DNA from 3 places in the Streptomyces sp. NPDC047917 genome. Region 2 is predicted to be linked to each of the others. Evidence: riboswitches for the same ligand, from Rfam matches in the RefSeq annotation. Region 2 holds a riboswitch; each other region holds the start of a gene.
The links. A riboswitch is a leader RNA that binds a small molecule or an ion and turns the genes downstream of it on or off. The one in region 2 is predicted to bind cobalamin.

Region 1 (4,246 bases), on a different contig from region 2:
GTCACACCGGTGCGGGTGGTCATCGCCCTCTGTCTCGTCGCGCCGTTCGTGGCGATGCTCTGGGTGAGTTCGTACGCGAAGGTGGACCCCACCTTCATCGGTATTCCGTTCTTCTACTGGTACCAGATGCTCTGGGTGCTGATCTCCACCGCGCTCACGATGACCGCGTACAAGCTGTGGCAGCGTGACCAGCGCGCCCGCAAGGGGGGTGCGTCGGCATGAAGGACGGCGTGAACGGCGTCGCGCTCGGCGTCTTCATCTTCTTCTTCGTGGCCGTCACGGTCATGGGCTTCCTGGCCGCGCGCTGGCGCAAGGCCGAGAACGAGGCCAGCCTCGACGAATGGGGCCTGGGCGGACGGTCCTTCGGCACCTGGGTCACCTGGTTCCTGCTCGGCGGCGACCTGTACACCGCGTACACCTTCGTCGCCGTGCCCGCGCTGATCTACACCGCGGGCGCGGCGGGCTTCTTCGCCGTGCCGTACACGATCCTCGTGTACCCGCTGATCTTCACCTTCCTGCCGCGGCTGTGGTCGGTCTCGCACAAGCACGGGTACGTCACCACCTCGGACTTCGTCCGCGGGCGGTTCGGCTCGAAGGGCCTGTCGCTGGCGGTCGCGATCACCGGCATCCTCGCCACGATGCCGTACATCGCGCTCCAACTGGTCGGGATCCAGGCGGTGCTGGACGTGATGGGCGTCGGCGGCGGCGAGAACACCCACTGGTTCGTCAAGGACCTGCCGCTGCTGATCGCGTTCGCGGTGCTCGCCGCGTACACCTACTCGTCCGGGCTGCGCGCGCCCGCGCTGATCGCCTTCGTCAAGGACGGGCTGATCTACCTGGTCATCGCGGTGGCGATCATCTACATCCCGATCAAGCTCGGCGGCTTCGACGACATCTTCGCCAAGGCCGGCGAGGCGTTCTCGCAGAAGAACGCGGCGGCCGGCAAACCGGTGGCCGGACTCGCGCCGGGCGAGGCGGGCCACTGGGGTTACGCCACCCTGGCACTGGGCTCGGCGCTGGCGCTGTTCATGTACCCGCACTCGATCACGGCGACGCTCTCCAGCCGCAGCCGCAACGTGATCCGGCGCAACACCACGATCCTGCCGCTGTATTCGCTGATGCTGGGTCTGCTGGCGCTGCTCGGCTTCATGGCCATCGCCGCCGGGATCAAGGTGGACAACGGCCAGCTGGCCATTCCGCAGCTGTTCGAGAACATGTTCCCGGACTGGTTCGCGGGCGTCGCGTTCGCCGCCATCGGCATCGGCGCGCTGGTGCCCGCCGCGATCATGTCGATCGCCGCGGCCAACCTGTTCACCCGCAACATCTACAAGGACTTCCTGAAGCCGGACGCGACCCCGGAGCAGGAGACCAAGGTCTCCAAGCTGGTGTCGCTGCTGGTCAAGGTCGGCGCGCTGGCCTTCGTCCTCACCATGGACAAGACGGTCGCGATCAACTTCCAGCTGCTCGGCGGCATCTGGATCCTCCAGACCATGCCGGCCCTGGTCGGCGGCCTGTTCACCCGCTGGTTCCACCGCTGGGCGCTGCTCGCGGGCTGGGCGGTCGGCATGGTGTACGGGACGGTGGCCGCGTACGGGGTCGCCAGCCCGACCCAGGCGCACTTCGGCGGCTCGTCCAAGGAGATCCCGGGGATCGGCGAGATCGGCTACATCGGACTCACCGCGTTCGTGCTGAACGTGGTCGTGGCGGTGGTGCTGACCTTCGTCCTGAACGCCCTGAAGGCACCCGCCGGGATCGACGAGACCGCCCCGTCCGACTACACCGCCGACGCGGGCGACCCGGGTGTCGCCACCGAGCTCCCGCCGGCCACCGCGGGGGCTCCGGGCGGCCACTGACGACCGTCGCCCACGGCCTTCCGGCGGCCCGTCGAGCCCCCTGCAACGGGGCGCGGCGGGCCGTCGGCGTGATCCGGCCGGACGGTCCGGGAACGGGCCGCACGGCCCGTTCTGTGGGCCCGACTCGAACGCACGACACAACATGTGGGGGCTGCCTCATCGGGCAGCCCCCACATGTATGCTCGTCCTCGCTGTCGCCGCAGGGGAATCCGGTGCGAATCCGGAACTGTCCCGCAACGGTGTATTCAGTGCGCTTTTGTGCACCCCCGAGTCAGTCCGATGACCTGCCGGCAGCGCATCCGGCTCGACCGAACCGGATGCCCAGACGTCCGGGCCTCGCGGTTGGGCCGGTGGACGCCGTGCGGAGTGCTGCCCTGTCCCGGGTGTGCTCGCGCAGGGCTGCCCCGTTCCCCGCCGGCCCCGAGCCGAGCGAGGGAGAGCACCACGTGACCATCGCGCCAGCCGATCCGGCTTCAGTCGCCGTGTCCGCAGCAGCCGAGTCCGAGGCCGCCGCACAGGACGGACCGGGAACCGCACTGCTGCGGACCCTGACCGACCTGACCGCCGATCTGCCCGACACCGACCCCGGCCGGGTCGCCGCCGCCGCGCTGCGTGGCCGCAGCGCCCGCGCGGACGAGGCCGAGCTGCGGTCGCTGGCGACCGAGGCCGCCGCGGGGCTGATCTCCGAGGACCCCGCCTACTCCCGGCTCGCCGCCCGGCTGCTGACCCTCGCCATCGCGGACGAGGCGGCCGGCCAGGGCGCGGTCTCCTTCTCCGCCTCGGTCGCCGTCGGCCACCGCGAGGGCCTGATCGCGGACCGTACCGCCGCGTTCGTCGCCACCCACGCGGCCGCCCTCGACGCGCTGGTGGCACGCTCGCTCGCCGACGGCGCGGACGACCGCTTCGGCTACTTCGGGCTGCGGACCCTGCACAGCCGGTACCTGCTGCGCCACCCGCACACCCGTCAGGTCGTCGAGACGCCCCAGCACTTCATGCTGCGGGTCGCGGCCGGGCTGGCCGAGGACGAGTCGCAGCGGGCCGTGGACGAGGTGGCGGCGCTGTACGGGCTGATGAGCCGGCTCGACTACCTGCCGTCCTCCCCCACCCTCTTCAACTCCGGTACCCGGCACCCGCAGATGTCCTCCTGCTACCTGCTGGACTCCCCGCTGGACGAGCTCGACTCGATCTACGACCGCTACCACCAGGTGGCGCGGCTCTCGAAGCACGCGGGCGGCATCGGTCTGTCGTACTCCCGCATCCGCTCCCGCGGTTCGCTGATCCGGGGCACCAACGGGCACTCCAACGGCATCGTGCCGTTCCTGAAGACGCTCGACGCCTCCGTCGCCGCGGTCAACCAGGGGGGCCGCCGCAAGGGCGCCGCCGCCATCTACCTGGAGACCTGGCACGCGGACATCGAGGAGTTCCTGGAGCTGCGCGACAACACGGGTGAGGACCAGCGGCGTACCCACAACCTCAACCTGGCGCACTGGATCCCGGACGAGTTCATGCGCCGGGTCGACGCGGACGGCGACTGGTCGCTGTTCTCGCCCGCCGACGTGCCCGGGCTGGTCGACCTGTGGGGCGACGAGTTCGACGCCGCGTACCGGGCGGCCGAGGCCAGGGGCCTGGCCCGCAAGTCGATGCCGGCGCGCGAGCTGTACGGCCGGATGATGCGCACCCTCGCGCAGACCGGCCAGGGCTGGATGACGTTCAAGGACGCCTCCAACCGGACCGCGAACCAGACCGCCGAGCCGGGCAGCGTCGTCCACTCGTCGAATCTGTGCACCGAGATCCTCGAAGTCACCGACGACGGCGAGACGGCGGTCTGCAACCTGGGCTCGGTCAACCTCGGCGCGTTCGTCGCCGACGGCGGGATCGACTGGGAGCGGCTGGACGCCACCGTCCGCACCGCCGTGACCTTCCTCGACCGGGTCGTCGACATCAACTTCTACCCGACCGAGCAGGCCGGCCGCTCCAACGCGAAGTGGCGCCCCGTGGGCCTGGGCGCCATGGGCCTCCAGGACGTCTTCTTCCAGCTGCGGCTGCCCTTCGACTCCCCCGAGGCGCGGGCGCTGTCCACGAAGATCTCCGAGCGGATCATGCTCGCCGCGTACGAGGCGTCCTGCGAGCTCGCCGAGCGCTCGGGCCCGCTGCCGGCCTGGTCGCGGACGCGGGCGTCGCGCGGGGTGCTGCACCCCGACCACTACGACACCGCGCTGAACTGGCCGGAGCGCTGGGACGCGCTGCGCGCCCGGGTCGCGAAGAGCGGGATGCGCAACTCGCTGCTGCTGGCCATCGCGCCGACGGCGACGATCGCCTCGATCGCGGGCGTGTACGAGTGCATCGAGCCGCAGGTCTCCAACCTCTTCAAGCGCGAGACGCTCAGCGGTGAG
Region 2 (4,246 bases):
GAGTTCGCCGTCCTCATCAGGGAGACGACCGGCGGCGACCGGGACTTCGACCAGCTCCCCAAGGACGCCACGCTGGCCGACATCAGCCGGTTCATGGACACGGCGGCCGGCGGCGCGCGGGTGGGCGGCGGGGCAGCGATGAGCAACGCCCGATGAACAGGCCGGCCGTCGCCGTCACCGGACTGGGCATGATCACCCCGGTCGGCAACGACACCGAATCCACCTGGCGGGGCGTGTGCGCGGGTGTGTCACCGGCCCGCACCGTCGCCGGGCTCGACGGATGCGCGATCGACTTCGCGTGCATGGTCGACGGCATCGACCTGGACGCCGCGATCGGCGGCCGTGCGTCCTTCCGCATGGGGAAGTACGTGAAACTCGCCGTCCTCGCCGCCCGCGAGGCGGTCACCGACGCCGGGCTCGACCCGGCGGGGTGGGAGGGCAGCAGGGTCGCGGTGGTCGTCGGCACCAGCAGCGGCGGCTCCGCCTCGCTGACCGAGCAGGCCGTCGTGCTCGACCGGCTCGGCGCCGGGGCCACCTCACCGTCGGGCATCCTGCTCACCATCCCGAACATGCCCGCCGCCGAGATCGCGATCCAGCTGCGGGCCACCGGACCCAGCCTGGCCCCGTGCACCGCCTGCTCGTCCGGCGCCACCGCACTGTCCGTCGCCCGCGACCTGCTGGTCACCGGGCAGTGCGACATCGCGATCGCCGGTGCCACCGAGTCGATCGTCTACCCGGCCGCCATGGCCGCGTTCGCCAGGTCCGGGGCGGGAGCCCGGCGCGACGGCGACCTGGCCGGACTGTGCCGGCCCTTCGCGGCCGACCGGGCCGGCCTGGTCATGGGCGAGGGCGCGGCCGTCATGGTGCTGGAACGGACGGACGACGCCCGGGCCCGGGACGCGGCCCCACGGGCGCTGCTCGCCGGCACCGGAGCCACCACCGACGCCCACCACCCCATCAGCCCGCATCCGTCGGGCGTGGTCGCCCAGGCGGCGGTGGAGGCCGCGCTGCGCGACGCGGGCTGGGCGGCCGAGGACGTCGAGCACGTCAACGCGCACGGCACGGCGACCCCGGTCAACGACGCCACCGAGGCCGCCCTGATCGCCCGGGTCTACCCGCACCGGCCACCCGTCACCGCGCCCAAGGGCGTACTGGGGCACTGCATGGGAGCGGCCGGAGCGATCGAGGCCGGACTCACCGTCCTCACGCTCCAGCGCGGAGTCGTACCACCGATCGCCAACCTGGACGCCCCGGCGCCCGAGTTCGACATCGACTGCGTCACCGAGCGACCTCTGCGGCGGCCCATCAGGCGCGCCGTCAGCCATTCCTTCGGATTCGGCGGCCACAACGCCGTACTCGCTCTTCAGCGTCCCTGAGAGCCGTTCCGCAGGCAGCAGGCAGGTGGTGCGACGGGAAAACAGCCCGGCGTACCACCGGCCACACCGGCCGTGAGCTGCACAGAGGCGCGTGATAGCTTGCCGGGGCCAGTCAAACTCCACCTAGGGGTCAGGGAATCCGGTGCGAATCCGGAACTGACGCGCAGCGGTGAGGGGGACGGGCGGGGCCACAGCCACTGGGAGCACCCTCGGGTGCCCGGGAAGGCGCTCCGTCCGGACGAACCCGAGTCCGAAGACCTGCTGGCATCCGCGACCCGGCACCGGGCCGCGGGACTCCGTACCACGGGCTCCGCGCATGAGCCCAGAGACGCAGAGGGACTCCGTGCCGTCCATAGCCAGCCCCGTCCGCACCGTCGCCCTGCTGTCCGCGGGACTGGTCCTGCTGACCGCCTGCGGAGGCGGAGCCGGTGACACCACCGCGAAACCGGGCCGCGCGGACGGATATCCGGTGACGCTGAAGAACTGCGGCCGTACCGTCACCGTCGACGCCGCGCCGCGCCGCGCCGTCTCGGTGGACCAGGGATCCACGGAGATCCTTCTCTCCCTCGGCCTCGCCGACCGGATGGCCGCCACCGCGACCTGGACCGACCCGGTGATGAAGGGCCTGGAGAAGGCCAACGACGAGGTGCCCAGGATCGCGGACAACCGGCCCTCCTCGGAGAAGGTCCTCGACCGCGAACCGGACTTCGTCAGCGCCTCGTTCGAATCGACACTCGCCAAGGGCGGCGTCGCACCCCGCGAACAGTTCGAATCGCTCGGCGTCCCCACCTATGTCTCGCCCGCCGACTGCGCCGGCAAGGACAACAGCGGCGGCGGCGACGGAGCCCGCACCGCACCGCTCACCATGGACAGCGTCTACGGCGAAGTGCGCGACCTGGCCAAGGTGTTCGGCGTACCGGAGCGCGGCGACTCGCTCGTGGCCGCACTGCGCGAACGGGTGAAGAAGGCGACCGAGGGCATCGACGCCTCCGGCACCACCCTCCTGTACTGGTTCTCCGACTCCAAGGCCCCCTACCTGGCGGGCTGCTGCGGAGCCCCCGGAATCATCACCGGAGAACTCGGCGCGAAGAACGTCTTCGACGACACCCACGAGGAATGGCCCCAGATCAGCTGGGAGACCGTCGCGGACCGCAACCCCGACGTCCTGGTCATCGGCGACCTGACCCGTAAGGCCCAGACCGCCGAGAGCGCCGCGAAGAAGATCGAGTTCCTGGAGTCCAACCCCGCCACGAAGAACATGGACGCCGTCAGGCACAAGCGGTACGTCCTGTTGAGCGGCCAGGCCATGAACCCGTCCGTCCGGACGGTCGAGGGCGTCGAACGTGTCGCCGCCGGACTGCGCGGGTTCGGGCTCGCGCGGTGACGCCGACCGAACGCGGCACGACGGTGACCGCGCCACCGGCCGTCGTCGCACCGGTGGGCGTCACGAAGGGCGTACGACGGCTGCGCGGCGGGGTCCTGTGGGCCTGCGGCCTCGCGCTGCTCCTCGGCTCCGTCGCGGTCGCCGTCACCATCGGACCCGCCCGCATCTCGGTGGGCGACGTCTGGTCCGCGGTGGCCGCCCACCTCGGCGGGGGCCAGTCGCGGCTCTCCCCTATCCGGGACGGCATCATCTGGAACCTGCGCATGCCGCGCACCCTGCTCGCCGCGGTGTGCGGCGCCGGGCTCGCGGTCTGCGGCACCGTCATGCAGTCCCTGCTCCGCAACCCGCTCGCCGACCCGTTCGTCCTCGGCGTCTCCTCCGGCGCGTCCACCGGCGCGGTCGTGGTCGTCGTCCTCGGTGTCGGCGGGGGAGCCTTGTCGATCTCGACCGGCGCGTTCATCGGGGCGCTGTGCTCGTTCGCCCTGGTGCTGCTGCTCAGCCACACCCTGGGCGGCACGACGGACCGGGTGGTGCTCTCCGGTGTCGCGGCCATGCAGCTGTTCTCCGCGCTCACCTCCTTCGTCGTGATGACCGCCGCCGACGCGGAGCAGACCCGCGGGGTGCTGTTCTGGCTGCTCGGCTCGCTCAGCGGGGTCGGCTGGACCGATGTGTGGGTCTGCGCCGCCGTGCTCGCCGTGACCCTGCTGATCTGCCTGGGCCACGCCCGTACGCTCGACGCCTTCGCGTTCGGCCAGGACGCCGCCGCCACCCTCGGCGTCGATGTCGCGCGTACCCGGATCGTGCTGCTGTGCACGACCGCGCTGCTGACCGCCGCGCTGGTCAGCTCGGCCGGTGCCATCGGCTTCGTCGGTCTGGTGCTGCCGCACGCCGCCCGTGCCCTCGCCGGTTCCGGCCACCGGCGGCTGCTGCCGGTGACGGCGCTGGCCGGGGCGGTGTTCCTGGTCTGGGTCGACACGCTCGCCAGGACCGTGCTCGACCCGCAGGAGGTGCCCGTGGGCGTGGTCACCGCACTGATCGGGGTGCCCGCGTTCGTCCTGGTCCTGTACCGCACCCGGAGGACCTCATGACGGACGCGGCGGGCGCGGGACTGCGTGCCGAACGGGTCAGCCGGACGGCGGGCGGCCGCCTCGTCCTCGACGGGATCGACCTCGCGCCGCGGCCCGGCGCCACCGTGGGGCTGATCGGACCGAACGGATCCGGCAAGTCGACCCTGCTGCGGGTGCTGGCGGGAGTCCTGGCCCCGGAGACCGGCGTGGTCACCCTCGACGGACTGCGGCTCACCGAGATCGGCCGCCGCACCGTCGCCCGGCGCGTCGCAATGGTCGACCAGCACGCCGTCACCCAGGTCGAGCTCAGCGTGCTGGACGTGGTGCGGCTCGGCCGAATCCCGCACCGCAGGGCCTGGTCGGCGCCGGACGGGGCGGACGAGGAAGCGGTACGCGAAGCGCTCGCCCGGACCGGTCTC
Region 3 (4,246 bases), on a different contig from region 2:
AACGACCCCCGGGTGCAGCGCCTCCCCGTAGGCACCGCCCGCCCAGATCATCGCCACCGCCACCACCACGCCCGAACCCGCCACCAGCCAGGCCCGCACACCCCACCGGTCGGGCCGGTAGCGGGTACGGACCGAGCGGGCCCCGCCGAGCCGCAGCCCGGCCAGCGCGGCGACGAGCCCGGCGATCAGCAGCGGCACCCCGTACACCGCGCCCTGCGCGGCCAGCAGCCCGTACGTACCGGCGCACACCCCGAGCAGTCCGCCGAGCGTGAGGACGTTCGTGGTGCGGCGGACCGCGGGCGGGACCTGGGCGCTGCGCCCGTAGCCGCGCGCGTCCATCGACGCGGCCACCGCGATCGAACGCTCCAACGCGCCTTCCAGGACCGGCAGTCCGATCTGGAGGACCGCCTTGATGCCACCGGTCGGACGGCCCCGCAGCCGCCGTGCGGTGCGCAGCCGCACCACATCGGCGACCATGTTCGGCGCGAACGTCATCGCGACGACGACCGCGACGCCCGCCTCGTACAGCGCACCGGGCAGCGACTTCAGCAGCCGGGCCGGGTTGGCGAGCGAGTTCGCCGCACCGATACAGATCAGCAGGGCGGCCAGCTTCGCCCCGTCGTACAGCGCGAAGACCAACTGCTCGGTGGTGACCCGGCCACCGAGCCTGACCCCCTGCGCCCAGTCGGGCAGCGGCACCTCGGGGAGCGTGAACACCGTGTGCGTACCGGGGATCGGGGAACCCAGGAACACGGAGAAGACCAGCCGCACGGCGACGACGAACAACCCGATCCGGATGAACGCCCCGTACGAACGGGCCCACGGCGCGTCCGTACGGCGCGCGGCCACGACGTATCCGGCCACCCCCACCAGCAGCCCGAGCAGCAGCGGATTGGTGGTCCGGGACGCGGCGGTTGCCAGGCCGAGCGCCCACAGCCACCAGGCCCCGGCGGGCACGGCGTTGCTGCGGGTCGCCTCGGGAGCGCGCAGCGGACGACGCCGTGCCGGGGCGGCGGAGCGGGTCCGGGCGGTCATCCGCGGCGGCGGCGGGCCTGCACGACCGCGGCGATGCCGAGGAGGAGCACGGCGCCCACCCCGACGAGCACCCCGGCGGACGGGCCGCCGCCGGAACCGCCCGAGGTGCTGGCGGCCGCGGATCCGGCCGGTGACGCGGGGACGGACGCGGACGGGCCGGGCGTGCCGTTGCCGCCATCGCCGCCGCCGTTCCCGTCGTCGGAGACCTGTTCGCCGCAGCCCGAGCCCGGGTAGCCGGAGATGGCGCAGAGCATCGCGTCACTGTTGTAGCGCAGCGGCTTCGCCACCGAGGCGAGCGCCTCCGCGGCGCTGGCGTCCGGTGCGACCCGCGCGCACGCGGTGCGCGGCGCGGGCGGTGTCTCACCCGCCGGGGCGTCCGCCGCCGTGCCCGGGTCGATGACGAGCGCGATCCGCTTGGTGCCGTCCTCGGCCGGGGTGTCCGCGCAGATCTTCGTGAACTCGGCTGCGCGGCGCGGCTTCGCCGAGTCCTGGGAGTCCTCGCTGACCGAGAACCGGAAGCCCTGCACCGCCCCGTCGTCCGGCCGGACGAGCGACGGGCCCTGGGTGGCGTACGTCCAGCCGGAGCCGGAGCCCTCCCAGAACGACCAGTACCGGTACCCGGCCGCCTGGGCCGGCCCCGCGCCGAGCACGGCCAGGACGGCACCCAGGACCACCAGCAGCGCGGTGGTCCGCCCCGCGCGCCTCACGGCTGCCTGTTCTTCCGGCGACCGCTGGTCAGGAAGAACGCGATGGCCGCGAGGACGAGGGCGATGCCGATGTACCACCACACGCCCCCGATCACGTCGTCGCCGCTGTGGACCTGGTCCTTCTCCGTGGCCTCGTACCCGGTGTCGGCGGACGGGTCGGGCGTCACGACGGAGGCGGGCTCGGGGCCGGCCGCGTTGAGCCGGGCGACCAGGTCGACGCCGCCGAAGTCCCGGGCGTCGTCGCCGGTCGCGTGGGCGGCCAGGATCAGCTGGGCGTAGGCGGCGGGGCCGTTCTGGCCGGCCCAGTCCGCGGAGTTCTTCTTCAGCCAGTCGACGGCTCCGGCCGCCTTGTCCTGGTGGCCGGCCGCGGAGAGCGCGACGACCGCGTCGGCGGTGTTGCCGAAGTCGGGCTGCGGGGTGGTGTCGGTGGCACCGGGCATCGGCGCCAGGTTCAGGTGGCCGCTGCCGGCGAGGGCGCCGGTGAGGTAGTGGGCGCCGTTCTGGGCGGCCTGCTCGGGCGTGAGCGCGGAACCGGACCGGCAGGTGGGCGCCTTGCCCGCGGCGTTGTTCCCGACCGCCAGGGCCTTGCCCATCGTGCCGAGCACGGCGGCCGCGGTGGCGTCCGCGTTCGCGGCGAGCCCGCCCTTCTTGTCGGGCTGGTAGGCGAACGCGCCGCCGTCCTTGCCGCCGCACGGGACGGCGAGGGCGAGCAGCGGATCGTAGGGGGTCTTGCCACCGGGGGTCGTGATGTCCGCGAGCCGCTGCCCCTGACGGGCCAGGGCGCCGATCACCAGAGAGGTGGAGTTGGCGTCACTGGGCGCGCCCGCGGTGTAGCCCCAGCCGCCGTCCTCGTTCTGTACGGACTTCAGCCAGCGCACCGAGTTGTTCACGGTCTCGCGGTGCCCGCCGACCTCCACCAGCGCCTGGGCGGCGGCCGCGGTGGCATTGGTGTCCCGCACCGTCCTGGCGTCGCACGGCTTGGTGGTATCGGGCCGGTACGCGGCGTAGGAGCCGTCGGCGCACTGCTGGCCGATCAGCCAGTCCACCGACTTCGCGGCCGGGGTGACCCCTTCGAGCCGCTGCGCGAGGAAGGCCAGCGACTGCCGCCACACCCCGTCGTAGGTGGGGTCCTTCGTGCCGTACAGCCCGGACGGCAGCGCGACGGACGGCGAGGGCGAGGGGGACGGCGCTGCCACCGCGGCCGGCGCAGCGGCCGCGCAGAGCACGGCGGCGGTGGCGGCGAGCGTTGCTGCGCTGCGACGTACGGTCATGGCGGGCGGGGGCCTCTCCTGCGGGGTGAACCGGGCACAGGCACGCTCAGGCACCAGGCTCCGACCCCGTGTACCTCGACGGTGCCGACCACCGGGGGATCCGGTGGTCCGAGCCGGTCACGACCGCGGACAGGGCATTCCGACTCACCGCCTGCGAAGACGGTTCACGGCTGCGTGGTCAGTGCCGGATTCGCACCGGCTTCCCCCTGAACGGGCATGATGACGACCCGCACACTCTACCGGGCGGCACCGACCGGACTCCGGGCCGGGAGGAGCGCCCCGTACGTGTCACTGCTCACGTACGCGCCTCTGTTCCCCTGCGCGCCACCGCCCACGTAAGCGAGACCACACCCCCCACTCGCCCCCCCACTCACACCACGCACACCGCTCCACCGCTCACACCGCGATGTATGTCACCGGCTCGCTTCCCGGCACCGCCTCCGCGCGCCCGAGCTTCACCAGCCGCCGCAGATGCGCCTCCGCCTCCGAGACGGCGATGTTCCGGGAGCCGTGCGGGATCTGCTCCCACGGCCGGTTCCACTCCATCCGCTCGGCCAGCTCCCACGGTGTCAGCGGCTCCGCCAGCAGCCCGAGCAGCCCGGTCAGCCGCTCCTCGTGATGCCCGAGCAGCTCCCGCACGCGCCCCGCCGCATCGGTGAAGGCGTACTGATGCGCGGGCAGCACCTCGGCGGCCCCGAGCCTGCCGATCCGCTCCAGCGAGTCGAGGTAGTCACCGAGGGGGTCGGTGGCCGTGGCGTCGTCCGGGTCCTCGTACAGCCCGATGTGCGGACTGATCCCCGGCAGCAGATGGTCCCCCGAGAAGAGCCGTCCCCGCCCCGGCAGATTGCCCGGGTGCTTCTCCTCCAGGTGCAGGCACACATGTCCGGGCGTGTGCCCCGGTGTCCAGATCGCCCGCAGTTTGCGCCCCGCCAGGTCGAGCAGCTCACCGGGCACGATCTCCCGGTCCGGAAGCGCGGCCCGCAGCCCCGGCAGCGTCCGCATCCTGCCCCCGCCGGCCGCGGCGACCCGCAACGGCGCGAGGTGCTCCTCGGGCGCCCCGACCGCGGTGAGCTTGGCCGCGAGATACGTCAGCCACCTGCCGGGTTCGGACTCCCGGGTGCGGCGCACGATCGCGGTGTCCGCCGCGTGCATGGCGATCCAGGCCCCGGAGGCCTCGCGCACCTGCCCGGAGAGCCCGTGGTGGTCGGGGTGGTGGTGGGTGATGACCACACC

Region 1: linked by a shared signal. The riboswitch ahead of ACGF8B_RS05585 (ribonucleoside-diphosphate reductase subunit alpha) and the one ahead of ACGF8B_RS32005 (ABC transporter substrate-binding protein) in region 2 are both predicted to bind cobalamin.
Region 3: linked by a shared signal. The riboswitch ahead of ACGF8B_RS29010 (prenyltransferase/squalene oxidase repeat-containing protein) and the one ahead of ACGF8B_RS32005 (ABC transporter substrate-binding protein) in region 2 are both predicted to bind cobalamin.

What each region holds. Positions count from the first base shown of each region.
Region 1 is NZ_JBIDCA010000002.1:421,879-426,124, reverse strand. Features, by position in the region: gene ACGF8B_RS05595 (DUF3311 domain-containing protein) at 1-222, shown strand, start outside; gene mctP (monocarboxylate uptake permease MctP) at 219-1,853, shown strand; cobalamin riboswitch at 2,019-2,160, shown strand; gene ACGF8B_RS05585 (ribonucleoside-diphosphate reductase subunit alpha) at 2,300-4,246, shown strand, end outside.
Region 2 is NZ_JBIDCA010000014.1:194,017-198,262, forward strand. Features, by position in the region: gene ACGF8B_RS31995 (acyl carrier protein) at 1-156, shown strand, start outside; gene ACGF8B_RS32000 (beta-ketoacyl-[acyl-carrier-protein] synthase family protein) at 153-1,376, shown strand; cobalamin riboswitch at 1,469-1,657, shown strand; gene ACGF8B_RS32005 (ABC transporter substrate-binding protein) at 1,693-2,760, shown strand; gene ACGF8B_RS32010 (FecCD family ABC transporter permease) at 2,757-3,848, shown strand; gene ACGF8B_RS32015 (ABC transporter ATP-binding protein) at 3,845-4,246, shown strand, end outside.
Region 3 is NZ_JBIDCA010000012.1:256,911-261,156, forward strand. Features, by position in the region: gene ACGF8B_RS29000 (energy-coupling factor transporter transmembrane component T) at 1-1,035, opposite strand, end outside; gene ACGF8B_RS29005 (SCO2322 family protein) at 1,032-1,742, opposite strand; gene ACGF8B_RS29010 (prenyltransferase/squalene oxidase repeat-containing protein) at 1,739-3,013, opposite strand; cobalamin riboswitch at 3,124-3,259, opposite strand; gene ACGF8B_RS29015 (MBL fold metallo-hydrolase) at 3,410-4,246, opposite strand, start outside.